DNA from 2 places in the Pseudomonas sp. NPDC099000 genome. Region 2 is predicted to be linked to the other one. Evidence: predicted binding sites of a transcription regulator. Region 2 holds the regulator's gene; the other holds the start of a gene.
What was found. Region 2 encodes FliA, which starts transcription of late flagellar genes. Its sites were predicted from a motif close to CTAAAGTTTNNNNNNNNNNNGCCGNTAA; they were not measured.
Positions count from the first base shown of each region.

Region 1: a site for FliA is predicted at 7,142-7,169, ahead of ACIQV9_RS02715 (methyl-accepting chemotaxis protein). Genes of this name have one in related genera too.

Region 1 covers NZ_JBIWAF010000002.1:104,070-113,895, reverse strand. Annotated here, with positions in the region: gene ACIQV9_RS02750 (hypothetical protein) at 1-447, opposite strand, end outside; gene ACIQV9_RS02745 (C39 family peptidase) at 480-1,160, opposite strand; gene ACIQV9_RS02740 (heme utilization protein) at 1,223-2,650, opposite strand; gene ACIQV9_RS02735 (adhesin) at 2,703-3,275, opposite strand; gene ACIQV9_RS02730 (hypothetical protein) at 3,277-3,714, opposite strand; gene ACIQV9_RS02725 (AAA family ATPase) at 4,046-4,570, opposite strand; gene pnuC (nicotinamide riboside transporter PnuC) at 4,567-5,130, opposite strand; gene ACIQV9_RS02715 (methyl-accepting chemotaxis protein) at 5,380-7,014, opposite strand; gene ACIQV9_RS02710 (undecaprenyl-diphosphate phosphatase) at 7,304-8,134, shown strand; gene ACIQV9_RS02705 (DUF1294 domain-containing protein) at 8,131-8,562, shown strand; gene ACIQV9_RS02700 (MmcQ/YjbR family DNA-binding protein) at 8,574-8,933, opposite strand; gene ACIQV9_RS02695 (LysR substrate-binding domain-containing protein) at 8,930-9,826, opposite strand, start outside.
Region 2 covers NZ_JBIWAF010000003.1:416,207-426,032, forward strand. Annotated here, with positions in the region: gene flhB (flagellar biosynthesis protein FlhB) at 1-1,046, shown strand, start outside; gene flhA (flagellar biosynthesis protein FlhA) at 1,301-3,430, shown strand; gene flhF (flagellar biosynthesis protein FlhF) at 3,442-4,776, shown strand; gene fleN (flagellar synthesis regulator FleN) at 4,893-5,723, shown strand; gene fliA (RNA polymerase sigma factor FliA) at 5,720-6,460, shown strand; gene ACIQV9_RS06575 (chemotaxis response regulator CheY) at 6,628-6,999, shown strand; gene ACIQV9_RS06580 (protein phosphatase CheZ) at 7,022-7,810, shown strand; gene ACIQV9_RS06585 (chemotaxis protein CheA) at 7,864-9,826, shown strand, end outside.

The sequences.
Region 1 (9,826 bases), on a different contig from region 2:
GCCCTGCTGTTGCGTTACTGGCGCCTGGTTAGCCTTTGTGACGTTGATATCAACGTTGTTGTAGGCCGTATTATTGTCGCCGGCAGCCCGCACGACTTGAGTGACACCTTCGGTGGTGTTGAGGCCGCCACCGCCAGCGACGATACCGGTGCCTTGCGAACCCGCTGAGCCATTACCTTTTTCGTCGATCATCGACACATAGAACTGTGGCTTGATGGTCGATTGTTGAATTTGCATCGTGGACGTTGCCCCGATCACCTCACCATTGGCATTTTGCCAAGTGCTGGTCATGGCGATACCGAAACTGATAATCCGTCCCGGCATGACATAGCGGCCGCGCAGGATCGACAATTCCTGATCATTCAGTTCAATGGGCTTTAACGTCTGAGCCTGGGTCGGCAGGCTGGCAGCCAGACAAACCAGCGTCAGCCAGATTGGAGTCTTCATTGAATGCTCCCGGAGCGTCGTGCTCCTTGTTATTAGAAGAAGTCGCTTTGGATGAATCCAAAATCCATTAACTCTGCGTCCTGCACCTGGCTGAAGGCGTTGACGCGGTTCTTGGCGGTCAGCGGCATGGGTGGGTCGAGCAACGCATTGGTTTTGTCGTAGCCCTGGCCGATGACGGCAAAGATGATGCCGTTCCAGCCTTTGATAAAGTCGTCGACTTTGTAGCGTTTATGACCGAGTACCGGATCTCCGATATAGACCCAGTCGTTATGAACTCTTTGCATGACCACAAAATGTTTGTAGCCACGGATATCCATGAGGACCACCACCGGAATCCTGATCTCGCTCAACGTTTCCGGCGCAACCCGATAGCCACGGGCCCGCATGCCGAGACTTTCCACGTAACGCTTCATGTCGAGCATGGAGAAGCCCTGGACGCGGACAAGGTCTTGATCCGAGTGGGCCAGCATGCCCTCGATGATCTGTTCTTCATCCACGTCAAGCCAATAGGCCTGGCGCAAGATGGTTGCCAGCGCTGCTGCGCCGCAACTGAAGTCGGTTTTCTGTTGCACCAGGTCGGCAAATTTCCGCTCGCGTACGCTTTGGATCGGCTTATACACAAGAGCGCCGCCCGGCAGGACGGCAAGCGGTATTTGTGCAGCCTCGATCACGCTGGCCACGCAAAGCAAAAATGCCAAGGCAATAATGCGCATGGTGGGACGCCCCCTGATGGTGTTGAAAAAGGCCCCCGTAAGGGGGCCTCCAGAGACAACATTTAGAACGATTGGTTAGAGATGGCCAGCGAGTTGCTTTGTTGGTTGCCCACACCAGCAGCTACGTTGACGCCCAGGTTGCCACTGCCGCCATTCACCGAACCGCTCAGGGTTGCAGTGTTGGTCACAGGGTTGGCCCAGCCAGTTGGAGTCAGCACTTGATAAGAGTAGGTGTTACTCAAATCATAAGAGCTGCTTTCACTGTAGCTTTTCGCTTTCGCGTACTCAGACTCGGACGATTTACTGCCCGATTTTTCGTATGAGGAGTCAGACGACTTCGTGTACGACTTGTCGTACGATTTTTCGAATGACGAATCGCGAGATCTGTCGTACGAGGAATCGCGCGATTTGTCGTACGAGGATTCGTGCGATCTGTCGTACGATTTGTCTATCGATGCATCAAGCGTTGCGTCCAGCGATGCGTTAAGCGATGCGTCGGAAGACCTGCTACGGGTGCGATCGCCCCAGCCATTATTGTAGGTAGTGGAGCTGGAAGCCGCCGTAGCAGCGTCCAACGTAGCGCTCAAGGAAGCACTCAAAGAAGCGCTCGAAGAACCGCTTGCACTACTGCTGTTAGAACCGCTCGCATTGCTGCTGTTCGAGCCGCTCGCGTTACTGCTGTGAGAACCGCTTATATCAACGCTTTTTGAACCACTGGCGTCATAGCTTTTGGAACCGGCCTTGTTCCAGCTGGAAGAAGCGCTTTGACTGCCGCTTGCCTCGAAGGACTTATCTTTAGAGAAACTGCCGCTCGCCGTATTGGTAACGGTGATCGTATCCACACGATAAGTCCGATCGGCGTTGTTATTCACAACCAGGCCAGGACCGTTTTGATTGGCGGAGGCGGTGGCGGTTGCGTTGCCGAGTGGGGCATTGGTGTTGGCAATTGCCATGGTGTTTTTCTGCTGGTTCAGATCGCCGCCAGCAATGTTGACACCCATATTGCCGCTGCTGCCGCCGCCGGATCCGCTCATAACGGCAGAGTTGGTAGCGCCAAAGTTGTCGACACGGTTATTTCTGCTGACTTGCCTGACGTCTGCGGTGGCAGTGGAAGTGCCGAACACAAAGCTGTTATCGATCGCGGCGTTGTCGGAGGCAGCGTTTGCGATGGCGGCGGCGTTGTCTTGCTGGTTGCCGGCACCGGCCGCCACGTTGACACCGACGTTACCGCTCGAGCCTGAGGCCGAACTGCTCATCTCGGCTGAGTTTTGTGTCCCTTCATTCCAGATGCTGTTGTCGGCACTGGTCTGCCTGTCCGTCGCTTCGGCAGTCGCGTTGATAGGGACCATTCTTGCAGGAGGGGTTTGTTGGCCGCCGTTGTGATGGCCATGGTGGTTGCCACGCCGATCGTTTTGCCCAGCTTGTACAGCTACAGCCATGACCGCAGCAATTGCGAAAACCAGAGGCTTTAGTGCCATCGAAGGTTTCATGGTGATTCTCCGTACTTATTTTAGGTTAAGTGTTGTTTCCTACCTTTTTGGGTCAATTCGCGACCCGTACGCTCAGGGTGTTGGCCGTTCGGTTTCCCACCCCGGCGCTCTGATTCAACTGGATCACCCCACGGCTACCGGTGAAAGCCTGGTCACTGGTAGTGACCTGGCGAAAGCCTAGTGCAGAGTCAGTCGGATCGGAGTTGTTGAGCAGCGCCACGTTCTGTTGCATGAGGACGCTGTCGTCGATACTTTGCGGCTGCGTACTGATGCTGATACGCAGTGCATTGGCTTGCTGGTTGCTCGCGCCCGTGCTCTGGTTGACACCCAGTACGCCGTTGCCGTGGCTGAAGGAGTCGCCCTGTATGTTGGACTGGGCATCAATTCTGGGGTCGACTTGTGTGCGCAAACGCTGGCGAATCTGAGTGGTCGCACTGGCGTTGGTACCAATGGCGATGGCCCGGGCGTTGGCCTGTTGCTGAAAATCGCCCGCCGCCTGGTTGACCGTGAGGTTGCCCTGGTACTGCATGCCCGAACCGTCGATGTCGGCGTTATTGATGACGGGAGGTTGGGCAAAGGTCGATGCACTGCAAAACATGGCGATCATTAGCAGCGAACGATTCATCTTAACGGTCTCCCGTCATGATTTTCAGAGCACCCAGGCCTTGCTGGATGTTTGAATTGACCATGTTGGCAATACCGTTGCCCGAATTTCCCGAACGGCCGGCGGGGAGGTTGGAAAGTTGGGTCTGGTTGCTGATATTCCCGCCCAGGTTGTTGGTGTTCTGAGTGACCAGGCGGTTGATGCCTGCACCACTGGCAACGTTCGCAAAGTCGCCGTCGCTCAACTCGTTTGTTTGCTGGAGGATTTGTCTGGACGGGTTGGCGTTGACGGTCGTGGGGTTAGGGTCGGGAATCAACGGTGGAATCGTTGCGTTGCGCGGTTGGACATCACGTTTGATAAGAATGATGCCGTTGTCAGCCTGTACGGGCAGGCAGATTGTTGAGCTCAGTGCGCATCCGATCAACAGGAGGCTATAGATGCTTCTATCAAATTTCCCCACGGCGGCAATTCCTTCTGTGAATGGAACGCTGGCCCTTATCAGCGTTGCGAGGTAGAGAGCAGAAGGTGTGCCGCTTTCTGGTTTTCTTTTATAAACAGTGGGTTGGATTTAATTGTCGAGGTAGTCAAAAAAATTTTGTAACGCCACTGAGACAGAGCCACGCCAAAGCGCGGCCGATGCGGGCGGCATTGCTCGTCAGGGGCGTTGAAGGCTGGTTGTATCAGTGGCTTAACACTTTCTGGCTGGAACGCTCTGGGTGCTTTAGCACGCGGGTTTGCGCAGGAATGGGTGTTTCAGGAGTGGACAGTTGCGGCAGGGCGGGGTACCCCGATCAGGCCTTGAGCAAGCGCGTCACCGCTTCAAATGCCGCGTCCTTGCGCTGTTTCCAATCACCTGGCAGTACCTGGCAAGGCTGGCGGTGCAGGTCAAGCCATTCGCGGCTGGCCTGGAAAAACGCCTGGCGCTCTGCCAGTTGCGGTTGGCAACGCTGCCCGTCGTCATGCCAAGGCACGGTTTCAGGGCTCAGCAGCAAATGCAGGTCGTAGTGCCGTGCCAGCAATGCTTGCTCTATCCATGTCGGGCAAGCGCCAAACAAGGTGCGACTCCAAAGGATATTACTCAAGAGGTGCGTATCGAGAATCAGCAGTGACGGTTGCCTGGCACGTGCTTCGTCTTCCCAGGTCAGCTGGCCATGCGCAATCGATGAAATGTCATCGTAGCGGGTTTCGCGGGCTTCGCTTTCGATAAAGTGCCGAACGTACTCACCGACCAATATGCCGCCAAAATTGGCGTGAATCTCGCCCGAAAGCCAGCTCTTGCCGCTCGATTCCGGCCCAGTGAGCACCAACACTTTCATGTGCGCAACGCCGGGTCGGCGCGCCATTCACGCCAACCTTGAACGGCCAGCAGCAGAAACAGTGCATAGAGAACGGCGGTCAAGTACATGTCTTTATATATGAACAGCCCGACGAAAATCACATCGACGGCGATCCACAACAGCCAGCACTGCACGCGTTTTTGCGCCATCCATAACTGCGCCACCAGGCTGAACCCGGTCAACGCAGCGTCGAGCCATGGCTGCGCGGCATCAGTCCAGTGCGCCATGGCGGCGCCCAGCAGCAGACTGCCGATGGCGCCGGCCGCAAGGCCCACGGCGATCGATTTTCCATCAAGCCGGCTGACCTGCCGACCGGTATTCGACTCCCCCGCGTGTGTCCATTGCCACCAGCCGTAAAGCTGCAGCGCGGCGTAGATCACTTGCAGGAGCATGTCCGAATACAACTTCACTTCAAAAAAGATCCAGCTATAAAGCAGCACCATGACCAGGCCGATCGGCCAGCACCAAGGGTTCTGTTTGACCGTCAACCAGACGGCAATCACGCCGAGGGTAGCGGCAAACAGCTCAAGCCCGGACATGGGGATTCCTTGGGGAAAACGAAATAGGGGGGCGGATTGTACCGGCAGGCGTCGCCAAGTAGAACCGGCTCTCGCGGTCTGTAGCAGCTGCCCTGTGGCGAGGGGGCTTGCCCCCGTTCGGCTGCGAAGCAGTCGTAAAACCTGAACGCACGGACTATCTGATGCACCGCGATGTCTGAATTCACGACTGCTCCTCAGCCGAACGGGGGCAAGCCCCCTCGCCACAGGGCAGCTGCTACAAGGGCGTTGTTACACCCGGAACTGTTTGAGCAGGCCGTTCAACTGCTCACTCAAGTCCTTTAGCCGCACACTAGCCACACTCGACTGCTCCGCCGCCAGCGCGGTGCTGTGGGACAACCCCGCGGCCTGGGTGACGTTCTGATTGATGTCTTCCACCACATGGGCTTGCTGCAGGGTCGCACTGGCGATTGATGCGTTCAGCCCGTTGAGGTTGCGCAACGCCTGGCCGATTGCATTCAGGCTGGCGCCCGCCAGGCCGGCCTGTTCGATGGTCAGTTGCGAGGCTCGGCTGCTGTCGCCGATCACTTTGACTGCCGCTTCGGAGTGAGTTTGCAGGCGTTCGATCATCGACTGGATTTCCGCCGTGGACTTCTGGGTACGCTGGGCCAACAGGCGCACTTCATCGGCCACCACCGCAAACCCTCGACCTTGCTCACCCGCACGGGCGGCCTCGATGGCGGCGTTGAGGGCCAGCAGGTTGGTTTGCTCGGCGATGGAGCGGATCACCTCCAGGACACTGCCAATCTGGGTGCTTTCAGCTGCCAGGGTGCGAATCACTTCCACGGCTTGATCGATGGTGCCGGACAGTTTGTCGATCTGCTGCAAGCTGCCATCAATGTTGACCTGCCCCTGCTGTGCCTGGGATTCGGCATCGCGCATTTCGCTGGCCGCATGCTCGGCATTCTTGGCCACGTCCTGCACGCCGTAAGTCACTTCGTTGATCGCGGTCGCCACCAGCTCCATTTGCTGGGACTGTTGCTGACTGCGTTGCTGGGCCTGGGCGGCGTCGTTGCCCAGATCGCTGGACGACTGGCCCAAGGCACTGGCGGACACTTGCAGCTCGCTGATCACCCCTCGCAGTTTGGCGGTGAAGGCATTGAAGTGTCGGGCCAGCTGAGTGACTTCATCCTGGCCGTGGGTGTCGAGGCTGCGGGTCAGGTCGCTTTCGCCGCTGGCGATGTTGGCCATGGCGTTCACCGTGGCCTGGAGCGGACGCACGATGCTGCGAGCAATCATGATCACCAGCAACGCCATGATCAGCGCAATCACCAGGCCGACAAAAGAAGCTTTCCAAACCTGACCGTAGAACTCGGCCTGCATGTCATCGATGTATACGCCTGAGCCAATCACCCAGCCCCAAGGCTCGAACAATTTGACGTAGGAGGTTTTTTCCACCGGGGCGCTGGCACCCGGTTTAGGCCAGCGGTAGTTGACCGTACCGGCGCCTTTGGCCTTGGCGACGGCCACCATTTCGTTGAACAGCGCAAAGCCGTCCGGGTCGCGGATCGCCGAGAGGTTCTGCCCATCGAGTTTTGGGTTGGCCGGGTGCATGACCATCACCGGCGTCAGATCGTTGATCCAGAAATAGTCGTTCTGGTCATAGCGTAGTCCGCGCACGGCGGTCAGCGCCTGCTTCTGCGCCGCGTCGCGGGTGAGCGTGCCGGCGGTTTCCAGGCCGTGGTAGTAGGTCAGAATGCCACTGGCGGTCTGCACCACGTGCTGGGTTTTCTGGGCCTTTGCCTGGTAAAGATCGTTATGGATCTGCTTGAGCATCAACACGCCCAACGTCAATAACATCACCACCGACACGATCAAGATGAGCCACAAGCGTCGGCTGATCGACACACTGCGCAAGCTGTTCATAACGCTGTCACTCCGATTTCTTTTTCTTGTAATAAACGATTGCCAGCATCCAACCACGCTTTGCCGGTCGGGCATATGCGACCCAAGTCTCATTACGCGGCAGCGTTCTCAGGGCTTGTCTGATAGGATTTCGGCCCCGCGCGGAAAAACCTGAATCCAAGTTGATTTTTCACGGAATGTTTACGGCTCCGTCTGGATCCTTTGCGCGCGGGACTTCAGCTACGCTTGGCGCGATGAACGCTTAAAAAACTAATGGGGCATGCCTTGGCGCATCGCCTTTGGGGGATTGATGGAACTTTGGACTGCCTTTCAGGCATTGATTCTGGGCGTTGTAGAAGGGCTGACGGAGTTTTTGCCCATTTCCAGTACCGGTCACCAGATCATTGTGGCGGACTTGCTCAACTTCGGTGGCGAACGGGCCATCGCTTTCAACATCATTATCCAGTTGGGGGCGATCCTGGCAGTGGTGTGGGAGTTTCGCCGCAAGATCTTCGATGTGGTCACCGGCTTGCGGACTCAGCCAAGCGCTCGACGCTTTACCGCGAACCTGCTGATCGCCTTCATGCCGGCCGTGGTGCTGGGGGTGATTTTTTCCGATTTGATTCACCACTACCTGTTCAACCCGATCACCGTGGCCACGGCATTGGTCGTGGGCGGTATCGTCATGCTCTGGGCTGAACGGCGCCAGCACGAAGTGCACGCCCACACCGTCGACGAAATAACCTGGAAAGACGCCCTGAAAGTCGGCTTTGCCCAATGCCTTGCCATGATTCCCGGGACCTCGCGTTCCGGCTCGACCATCATTGGCGGCTTGCTGTTCGGGTTGTCGCGCAAGACTGCCACGGAGTTCTCGTTTTTCCTGGCGATGCCGACCATGGTCGCGGCAGCGGTGTACTCAGGCTACAAGTACCGCGACCTGTTCGTGCCGTCTGACTTTCCGGTGTTCGCGATCGGTTTTGTCACGGCATTCATCTTCGCGATGATTGCCGTCAGGGCCTTGCTGGTGTTCATCGGCAGTCACAGTTACGCGGCATTCGCCTGGTATCGCATCGCGTTCGGCCTGGTGATCCTGGCCACCTGGCAGTTTGGCTGGGTCGACTGGACCGCGGTCACGCCATGAGTGACTCCAGCACGCGCGACAACCCCGGACGCAGGTCCGGGGGCGAACGGGTCCAGCATCCTCGGCTGAAACTGCTGGTGCTGGCGATCCTGTGCGCGTTGCCGCTGACGGGATCGGTGTCGCTTTGGCTGCGCGGGGTGTCGCTGATTCCGCTGGCGGCCTACGGCATCGTCAGCGTGCTGGCGTTCTTTCTGTACTGGAGCGACAAGCGCAAGGCTCGCGCCGACAGCTGGCGGACCCCGGAGAACGTGTTGCACGCGGTGGAGCTGGCGGGCGGTTGGCCGGGTGCCTTGTTGGCGCAGCAAGTGTTTCGGCACAAGACCCGCAAGGTCTCGTTTCAGCTGGTGTTCTGGCTCATTGTGCTGATGCACCAGGTGTTCTGGATCGACCAGTTGTTCCTCGGCGCCCATTTGTTTGCATTGTTCTAAAAGAAAGGATTTTAAAGCAGCAAGCTGACCTGGGTGCGCTTGGGCAGTTTGCTCACCACCAGTTGATGGGAGCGTTTCAACAACGCCTGCAGCTCCTCGGATGCCAGCGGGTAGGGCAATTGCATGATGATCCACTGGGCCCGCGCCAGGTACGGCGCCGGGTGAATGCCCGGGCGATCGCAATGCCCGAGGAACAGGTCCTTGTCGACCTTGAACGCCAGGGAGTCGCCGCGCAGGTTCTGCAAGGCGAACATCTTGTTCCCGGCAATCGAAAACACCCGAACGCCTCCCCATTTATAGTCTTCTCGAGCACCGGGCAGCGCGAGACAGAATTGCGCGACGTCCTCTTCGCTCATGCGTCCAGCCTTCATATCAATCGGTCCCCACAGGCATTGAATGATTCGATCAAATGGTCGATCCAGGCCCGCACGGCCGGCATCACTCCGCGTCGATGAGGGTAGACCGCTTGCAGCCAGCCGCCAGGCAAAGACCAGTCGGGCAGCAACTGCACCAGCGAACCATTTTCCAGTTCCTGCTCGCAATACATCATCGGCAGCATGGTGAAACCCTGGCTGGCGAGCGTGCAGGCCTTGCGCACGATGAAATCGTCGATGCCCAATCGCGCTTCCAGGCTCAAGTCATAGCTTTTGCCCTGCTGATCGAGCATGCGAATGTGCACCATGCGGTCAGCTTCCAGCGCGCCGAGCACCGGTAAGGTTTTCAGGTCTTCGGGGTGGTTGATCTCACGTCCGTGCAGGAAGGCCGGGCTGGCGACCATCGCCATCTGGGCCTGGCGCAAGCGACGAGTAACCAGCAGCGGATCTTCATCGCCCAACTCACGGACCCGCAGCGCGACATCGACACCTTCAGTTACCAGATCGACCCGGCGATTGAGCAGCATGACTTCCAGTTGCACCTGGGGGTGTTTTTCGAGGAATCGGCTGATCACCGTCGGCAGCATTTCGTGGGCCAGCCCGACGGGGCAGGACACCCGCAAGCGTCCGCGAGGTTCGCTGGACATACTGGCCACGGCTTCATCGGCCATCTCGGCTTCCAGCAGCATCGCCTGACAGTGCCGCAGGTAACGTTCGCCCACCGCCGTCAACTTGAGCTGCCGGGTGGTGCGTTGCAGCAGGCGCGCGCCGAGGCGTTCTTCCAGCTCGGCGATACGTCGCGACAACCGGGACTTGGGAATCCCCAGCAAACGCCCGGCCGCTGCGAAGCCGCCGGCTTCGACCACCTTGGCGAAATAGTAGAGGTCGTT
Region 2 (9,826 bases):
AGGAGCTCAACACCCTGGCGGTCATGCTGGCCGGTGCTGGCGGGCTGCTGATTTTCGGTGGAGCCCTGGCGCAGGACATGATGGAGCTGATGCGGATGAACTTCACGCTGTCGCGGGAAGTGATTCTGGATCAGCGCAACATGGGCACTTTCCTGCTGAACTCGGGGCTGATCGCCCTGCTGTCGATTCAGCCGGTGATGATCACCTTGTTGCTGGCCGCGTTGCTCGGTCCGATTTCCCTCGGTGGCTGGCTGTTCGCGGCGGGCTCCCTGGCGCCGAAATTCAGTCGCATGAACCCCGGTGCGGGGCTCAAGCGAATGTTCTCGGCCAAGGCGCTGGTCGAACTGCTCAAGGCGTTGGCGAAGTTTTTCATCGTGCTGTTCGTGGCGCTGGCGGTGTTGTCTTCCGACATCGACGATTTGATGCGCATTGCCCATGAACCGTTGGACATGGCGATCATTCACAGCCTGCAAGTGGTCGGCTGGAGCACTTTGTGGATGGCTTGCGGGCTGATCATCATCGCCGCCGTCGACGTGCCGGTGCAGCTGTGGGAAAGCCACAAGAAACTGCTGATGACCAAGCAGGAAGTGCGCGACGAACACAAGGATCAGGAAGGGCGGCCGGAGGTCAAACAGCGCATTCGCCAGTTGCAGCGCGAGATGTCCCAACGCCGGATGATGGCGGCCATCCCCGAGGCCGACGTGGTCATTACCAACCCGACGCACTACGCCGTCGCCCTCAAGTACGATCCCGACAAGGGCAGTGCGCCGGTGCTGCTGGCGAAGGGCAGTGACTTCCTCGCCCTGAAGATTCGTGAAATCGCCGTGGCCAATAATGTGCTGTTGCTAGAGTCGCCAGCCCTGGCACGTTCGATTTACTACTCCACCGAGCTGGAGCAGGAAATCCCCGGTGGGTTGTATCTGGCGGTTGCCCAGGTATTGGCCTACGTCTACCAGATCCGCCAGTACCGGGCGGGCAAGGGCAAGCGTCCGGATCCGCTGAAGGATGATTTGCCGATCCCGCCGGATTTGCGGCGTGATTCCTGAGTTTTGTGCGGGTAGTGCCGGCCTCTTCGCGGGGAAGCCTCGCTCCTACCGTTTTTGAGTCGGTCGCGGCATATGTGAACGACACGGGACTGTAGGAGCGAGGCTTGCCCGCGAAGAGGCCGGCACAGACGACGCAAATCCTCAAAACAACCCTCTATGTCCCACCTCTGCAAAAGTTGGAAGGCTTCTTGCAGTAGCCGCCCTGCGCCTCTTTCAGGCGTCAAAAGTTTGCTTTAAAGGAACGGGGAAAACCGGTGGATCGCTCTCAGTTACTCAACACTGCCCGCACAAACGTTGCCGACTTGAGTCGGGGCAACCTGGGTGTGCCGTTGTTGCTGCTGGTCATGCTGGCAATGATGATGTTGCCGATCCCGCCGTTCCTGCTGGACGTGTTTTTCACGTTCAACATCGCGTTGTCGATCGTCGTCTTGCTGGTCTGCGTCTACGCCTTGCGGCCGCTGGATTTTGCGGTGTTCCCGACCATTCTGCTGGTGGCGACGCTGTTGCGACTGGCGCTGAACGTGGCCTCCACCCGGGTGGTGATGCTCCACGGACAGGACGGTCACGCTTCCGCCGGTAAGGTGATCCAGGCCTTCGGCGAGGTGGTGATCGGCGGTAACTACGTGGTTGGTATCGTGGTCTTCGCGATCTTGATGATCATCAACTTCGTCGTGGTAACCAAGGGTGCCGGGCGGATTTCCGAGGTGAGCGCACGTTTCACCCTCGACGCGATGCCCGGCAAACAAATGGCGATTGACGCCGACTTGAACGCCGGCCTGATCGACCAGAACCAGGCCAAACTGCGCCGAATGGAAGTCGCCCAGGAAGCCGAGTTCTACGGTTCCATGGACGGTGCCAGCAAATTCGTGCGCGGTGACGCCATCGCCGGCCTGCTGATTCTGTTCATCAACCTGATTGGCGGCATGGCGGTCGGTATCTTCCAGCACGGTATGACCTTCGGCGATGCCGGCAGGGTTTATGCGCTGTTGACCATCGGTGACGGTTTGGTGGCGCAATTGCCATCACTGCTGTTGTCGACAGCGGCGGCGATCATGGTGACCCGTGCTTCCGGTTCGGAAGACATGGGCAAGCAGATCAATCGCCAGATGTTCGCCTCGCCGAAAGCGTTGGCCGTGGCGGCAGGTTTGATGGCGGTAATGGGCCTGGTGCCCGGCATGCCGCACTTCTCCTTCCTCAGCATGGCGGCCCTGGCTGCTGGCGGCGCGTACCTGTTCTGGAAGAAGCAGAACGTGGTCAAGGTTCAGGCCCTGCAAGAGGTCAAGCGTCAGCAGGAGCTGCTGCCGTCGCCGGCTCGCGCCATGGAAACCAAGGAGCTGGGCTGGGACGACGTGACGCCGATCGACATGATCGGGCTGGAAGTCGGCTATCGCCTGATTCCGCTGGTGGATCGCAACCAGGGCGGTCAGTTGCTGGCGCGGATCAAGGGCGTGCGCAAGAAGCTGTCCCAGGATCTGGGCTTCCTGATGCCGACTGTGCACATTCGTGACAACCTCGACCTGGCGCCGAGTGCTTACCGCCTGACCCTGATGGGTGTGATCCTGGCAGAAGCCGAGATTTACCCGGATCGCGAACTGGCGATCAACCCGGGGCAGGTCTACGGCACGCTGAACGGCATAACCGCCAAAGATCCGGCTTTTGGCCTTGAGGCGGTCTGGATCGAAATCAGCCAGCGTGCCCAGGCGCAATCGCTTGGTTACACCGTGGTCGACGCCAGTACGGTCGTGGCGACGCACTTGAACCAGATTCTGTACAAGCACTCCAGCGAACTGATCGGTCACGAAGAAGTCCAGCAACTCATGCAATTGCTGGCCAAAAGCTCGCCGAAGCTGGCCGAAGAGCTGGTGCCGGGCGTGGTCTCGCTGTCGCAGCTGCTCAAAGTGCTTCAAGCGTTGTTGGCCGAGCAGGTGCCGGTGCGGGACATTCGCAGCATCGCCGAGGCCATCGCCAACAATGCTGCCAAGAGTCAAGATACTGCCGCTTTGGTGGCCGCGGTGCGCGTCGGCGTGTCCCGCGCCATCGTCCAAAGCATTGTAGGGACTGACTCCGAGCTACCAGTTATCACCCTGGAGCCAAGGTTGGAACAGATATTGCTCAATAGTCTTCAGAAGGCAGGACAAGGCTCGGAAGAGGGCGTTCTGCTGGAGCCAAGCATGGCTGAGAAACTGCAACGCTCGTTGATCGATGCGGCGCAGCGTCAGGAAATGCAAGGTCAACCGGTGATTCTGCTGGTAGCCGGTCCGGTTCGCGCGATGCTTTCGCGATTCGGCCGACTGGCAGTCCCGGGTTTGCATGTGTTGGCTTACCAGGAAATTCCTGACAACAAGCAAGTGACCATCGTTGCGACAGTAGGGCCCAACGGCTGAGGTAGTGGTTTATGCAAGTTAAGCGTTTTTTCGCCGCCGATATGCGTCAGGCCATGAAACTGGTTCGTGATGAGCTGGGCGCTGATGCCGCCATTATTGGCAATCGCCGGATCGCCGGTGGTGTCGAGCTGACGGCTGCCCTGGATTACAAATTGTCGGCGCTGGCCCCGCGTGTTCCGAACATGGAACTCGAGGATGAGCTGCGCAAGACTCAGTCGCGGATCGTCACCGCCCAGGCCGAATTGAGCCTGCGTGGCGAAGGCGAAACCGAAGGCGACAAGACCACCAATCGCCAGTTGTTCGCCGGCTTGCCGTTGACCGCCGCCGAGCCGCTGATCGAGCCGACGTATGCCGAACCTCGTCGCTCGGCACCAGCCCCGGCACCTGCCGCTGGCGGTGTTGATCCACGGGCGTTCGATTCGATGCGTTTTGAGCTCAACAGCCTGCGCGAACTGATGGAAGTACAACTCGGTTCCCTGGCCTGGAATCAGCTGCAAGGCAGCCGTCCAGCCCAGGCCAACCTTTGGCGTCGCCTGCAACGCATCGGCCTGTCCGGCCCGTTGTCCCGCGACTTGCTGGCGATGATTACCGACATTGACGAACCCCGTCAGGCCTGGCGCATGTTGCTGGCGCACCTGGCGCGGATGATTGCCACGCCGGAAGTCGAGCCGCTGGAAGAGGGCGGGGTGATTGCCATGGTCGGCCCGGCCGGCATGGGCAAGACCACCACCCTGGCCAAGCTCGCGGCCCGCTATGTGCTTAAATACGGCGCGCAAAACATCGCGCTGGTGAGCATGGACAGCTACCGTATCGGTGCTCAGGAACAATTGAAGACCCTGGGCCGGATCCTCAACGTGTCGGTAACCCACGTCGATCCGGGCCAATCGCTGGTGCAGGCGCTGGATCCCTTGCTGCGCAAACGCGTGGTGCTGATCGATACCGCGGGCCTTCAGGCCAGCGATCCAGCTCTGCGTATGCAGCTCGAAAGCCTGGCCGGTCGTGGCATCAAATCGAAAAATTATCTGGTTTTGGCAACCACCAGCCAGAAACAGGTTCTAACGGCCGCTTATCACAGTTACAAGCGTTGTGGGCTCGCTGGCTGCATCCTGACTAAACTGGATGAAACGGCAAGTCTGGGCGAGGTGTTGAGCCTGGCGATCAGTCATGAATTGCCGGTGGCTTACCTGACCGATGGCCCGCGTATTCCGGATGATTTGCATCTGCCGCGTCGTCATCAGTTGGTCAGTCGCGCCGTAAGCGTGCAAATGCAAGAAGAACCCAGCGAAGAAGCCATGGCTGACATGTTCGCTGATATTTACCACAGCCCGACCAAGCAGGTTGGCTGAGGTACTAATGAACAGTTTTTGTACCTACATCGATGGTCTGCCATGCATTGTTCAGTTATTGAGCGCGCAGCCAGTAATGTGGCCTCCGTCTATGCAAGACAAGGTAAAGAAATAACATGGGCAGCATGCATCCCGTACAGGTGATCGCGGTGACCGGCGGCAAAGGTGGCGTCGGGAAGACTAACGTGTCAGTGAACTTGTCCCTGGCTCTAGCTGAACTCGGCCGGCGCGTCATGCTGCTGGACGCCGATCTGGGGCTGGCGAACGTCGACGTCCTCTTGGGGCTGACACCCAAACGTACCCTGGCCGACGTGATCGAAGGCCGCTGTGAGCTGCGCGACGTTCTGTTGCAGGGCCCCGGCGGTATTCGCATCGTTCCGGCCGCGTCCGGCACACAGAGCATGGTTCATCTGAGCCCGGCCCAGCACGCCGGCCTGATCCAGGCTTTCAGCGATATCGGCGACAACCTCGACGTCTTGGTGATCGACACCGCTGCGGGTATTGGTGACTCGGTAGTCAGTTTCGTTCGCGCAGCGCAAGAAGTCTTGCTGGTGGTGTGCGACGAGCCGACCTCGATTACCGATGCCTACGCGCTGATCAAACTGCTGAACCGCGATTACGGCATGAACCGCTTCCGCGTCCTGGCCAACATGGCCCAGAGCCCGCAGGAAGGTCGCAACCTGTTCGCCAAGTTGACCAAGGTCACGGACCGCTTCCTCGACGTCGCCTTACAATACGTCGGTGCGGTGCCTTACGACGAAAGCGTGCGCAAGGCCGTGCAGAAGCAGCGCGCCGTCTACGAAGCCTTCCCGCGTTCCAAGTGCGCCCTGGCGTTCAAGGCGATCGCGCAGAAGGTCGACACCTGGCCGCTGCCTGCCAACCCGCGTGGGCACCTGGAGTTTTTCGTCGAGCGCCTCGTGCAACAGACCGCAGGACCCGTCCTATGACAGCCAGTGGCTACAACCTCTACAAGAAGTCGGCACGTGACGCGCAGTACGAGCTGATCGAGCGTTACGCGCCACTGGTCAAACGCATTGCTTACCACTTGCTGGCCCGTCTGCCGGCCAGTGTTCAGGTTGAAGACCTGATCCAGGCCGGGATGATCGGCCTGCTTGAAGTATCGACCAAATATGACGCCAGTAAAGGCGCGAGTTTCGAGACGTACGCGGGCATTCGAATCCGCGGCGCGATGCTCGATGAAGTACGCAAGGGGGACTGGGCGCCACGTTCGGTTCACCGCAATACCCGCATGGTCAGCGACGCAATTCGCTCGATTGAAGCTAAAACCGGTCGTGACGCTAAAGATCATGAGGTTGCGGCCGAACTCCAATTGAGTCTCGACGATTATTACGGGATTTTGAACGACACCCTGGGCAGCCGGTTATTCAGTTTCGACGATCTGTTGCAGGACGGCGAACACGAAGGGCTGCACGAGGATGGCGCGAGTGCACATCTGGAGCCGTCACGCGATCTGGAAGATGAACGCTTCCAGGCCGCGCTGGCGGACGCGATTGCCAATTTGCCGGAGCGTGAGCGACTGGTGTTGGCGCTGTACTACGACGAAGAGCTGAACCTCAAGGAAATCGGTGAGGTCCTGGGGGTCAGCGAATCGCGGGTCAGCCAGTTACATAGCCAGTGCGCGGCCCGTTTGCGGGGGCGTTTGGGGGAGTGGCGAGCGCGCTGAAGGCAGTGTGGGGACACTGCGAACGAGGCCGGTGGGGTGTTGAACTGCACCGGTCGCGATCTGTTGTGCTCCAGACAGTCATCGAATGCATTGCCGGATTGATTGAAATGGCGCGTCCAGGTGCTGGGCGCGTTTAAGACTGCTTGGAGGTCGAATTGGACAAGAACATGAAAATCCTCATCGTTGATGACTTCTCAACGATGCGGCGGATCATAAAAAACCTGTTGCGTGACCTTGGGTTCACCAACACGGTCGAGGCTGACGATGGCACTACTGCCATTCCGGTTCTCAACAGCGGGAGCATCGACTTTCTGGTAACGGACTGGAACATGCCTGGCATGACCGGTATCGATCTGCTACGTCACGTGCGCGCCGATGAAAAGCTCAAGCACCTGCCGGTGCTGATGGTGACTGCCGAAGCCAAGCGCGAGCAGATTATCGAAGCGGCCCAGGCCGGTGTTAACGGCTATGTGGTCAAACCCTTCACGGCCCAGGCGTTGAAAGAAAAAATCGAGAAGATTTTCGAACGCATCGGTTGATCCACTGCGCCACGGGGGAGCTATGGAGCATAAAGAATCTTCACTGGGCGATTTTGAATCGACCCTGAAAAAACACGCGGTCGAACTGGTCGAAAGCCTTGAAAAAGGCAGGTTCGGCGACGCTGTGCAACTTATCCATGAGCTCAATCAGACCCGTGACCGCGGCCTGTATCAGGAAGTGGGCAAGCTCACTCGCGAGCTGCATAGCGCGATCGTCAATTTCCAGATTGACCCGAACATGCCGCAAGCCGAGGAAGTGTCGCAGATCACGGACGCCACCGAGCGTCTGGGGTATGTGGTCAAGCTGACCGAGGCCGCCGCCAACCGCACCATGGACCTGGTGGAAAACGCCACGCCGCTGGTCAACAGCCTGAGCGAAGAAGCCCAGGCGTTGAGCACGGATTGGGGGCGGTTCATGCGTCGCGAAGTCGGGGCTGAAGAGTTCCGCGAACTGGCTCGGCGCGTCGACGGTTTCCTGACACGCAGCAGCGAAGACAATCGCACGGTGTCGAGCAACCTCAACGACATTCTGCTGGCCCAGGATTACCAGGACCTCACCGGTCAGGTGATCAAACGCGTGACCCAATTGGTCACCGAAGTTGAAAGCAACCTGCTCAAGCTCGTGCTCATGGCCAGCCAGGTAGACCGCTTTGCGGGTATCGAACATGACCGTGATGCGATGCTCGCTGAAAAAGATCCGCAAAAACATCTCTCTCAGGGTGAAGGTCCGCAGATTCATGCCGATAAAAGAGAAGACGTTGTGTCCGGTCAGGACGATGTGGACGATTTGTTATCCAGCCTAGGATTTTAGAGTTTTAGCATTTTAGGTTTTTTAGGTTTTTAGACCTCAGGAGCACCCCCTTAATGAGCTTCGGCGCCGATGAAGAGATCCTTCAGGATTTCCTGGTTGAGGCCGGCGAGATTCTAGAGCAACTGTCCGAACAGCTGGTCGAGCTGGAAAGCCGACCGGATGATGCGGACTTGCTCAATGCAATTTTTCGCGGTTTTCACACTGTAAAAGGGGGCGCCGGCTTCCTCCAGCTCAACGAGCTGGTGGAGTGCTGTCACATCGCCGAGAACGTGTTCGACATCCTGCGCAAGGGTGAGCGTCGCGTCGACTCGGAACTGATGGACGTGGTTCTCGAAGCGCTGGATGCGGTGAACAGCATGTTCACCGAAGTGCGCGAACGCAGCCCGATTACGGCTGCCACGCCTGAATTGCTCGCGGCATTGGCCCGTCTGGCCGAGCCGCAAACGGCTGATGAAGCCGCACCGGTTGCTGAAGTGGTTGAAGCACCCGCCGCTGAAGAATCGGGTGACATCACCGATAACGAATTCGAACAACTGCTGGATTCGCTGAACGCCGTCAAGGCTCAAGCCGAAGCGCCAGCCGTTGCTCCAGTGGCTGCTGCCGATTCGGCGGCCAGCGACGAAATCACCGATGCCGAGTTCGAGTCGTTGCTCGATCAACTGCACGGCAAAGGCCAGTTCGCTGTCGACGCAGTGGCAGCGCCCGCTGCACCGGCTGCCCCGAAAGCGGCAGGCGACAGCTCCGACATCACCGACGACGAATTCGAAGCATTGCTCGATCAGCTGCACGGCAAAGGCAACTTTGCTGTCGATGCGCTGGAATCGGCCATTGCTGCCGTACCTGCGCCGGCTGCGCCAACCGCTAAAGCGGCCGGCGGTGATCTGATCTCCGATCACGAGTTCGAATCGCTGCTCGACGAATTGCACGGCAAAGGCAAGTTCACCGAGGTTGGCACTGGCGCAGTGGTTTCTGCTCCTGTCGCCAAGGCGCCAGCACCGGCTGCGAAACCTGCGGCCAAAGCACCCGAGCCAAAAGCCGAAGCACCGAAACCGGCCGCTGCTGCCCCGGCCCGTGCCCCGTCTGCGCCGCCACCAGAAAAACCGGCCAGTGAAGCCGAGACCACCGTGCGGGTCGATACCGCGCGTCTCGACGAAATCATGAACATGGTCGGCGAACTGGTACTGGTGCGTAACCGCTTGGTCCGTCTGGGCCTCAATAGCGGTGACGAAGCCATGTCCAAAGCCGTGTCGAACCTCGACGTGGTCACGGCCGACCTGCAAACCGCGGTCATGAAGACCCGGATGCAACCGATCAAGAAAGTTTTCGGGCGCTTCCCGCGTCTGGTTCGCGACCTGGCTCGCCAGCTCAAGAAAGAGATCAACCTGGAGCTGGTCGGCGAAGAAACCGACCTCGACAAGAACCTCGTCGAGGCCCTGGCCGACCCGCTGGTCCACTTGGTGCGCAACTCGGTCGATCACGGCATTGAAGAGCCGGCCGAGCGCGAAGCGATGGGTAAGCCTCGCAGCGGCAAGGTGATCCTGTCCGCTGAACAGGAAGGCGACCACATCCTGCTGTCCATCTCCGATGACGGCAAGGGCATGGACGCTGATGTTCTGCGCGGTATTGCCGTGAAGAAAGGCTTGATGGACAAGGATGCCGCGGATCGCCTCAGCGAGTCCGACTGCTTCAACCTGATCTTCGCACCGGGTTTTTCGACCAAGACCGAAATTTCCGATGTCTCCGGACGCGGCGTGGGCATGGACGTGGTGAAAACCAAAATCGCCCAGCTCAACGGCACCATCAATATTTATTCGACCAAGGGCAAGGGCTCGAAGATCGTCATCAAGGTCCCGTTGACCCTGGCGATCATGCCGACGCTGATGGTCATGCTCGGCAACCAGGCGTTTGCGTTCCCGCTGGTGAACGTCAACGAGATCTTCCACCTCGACCTGTCGCGCACCAACGTGGTGGACGGCCAGGAAGTGGTGATCGTGCGGGACAAGGCACTGCCATTGT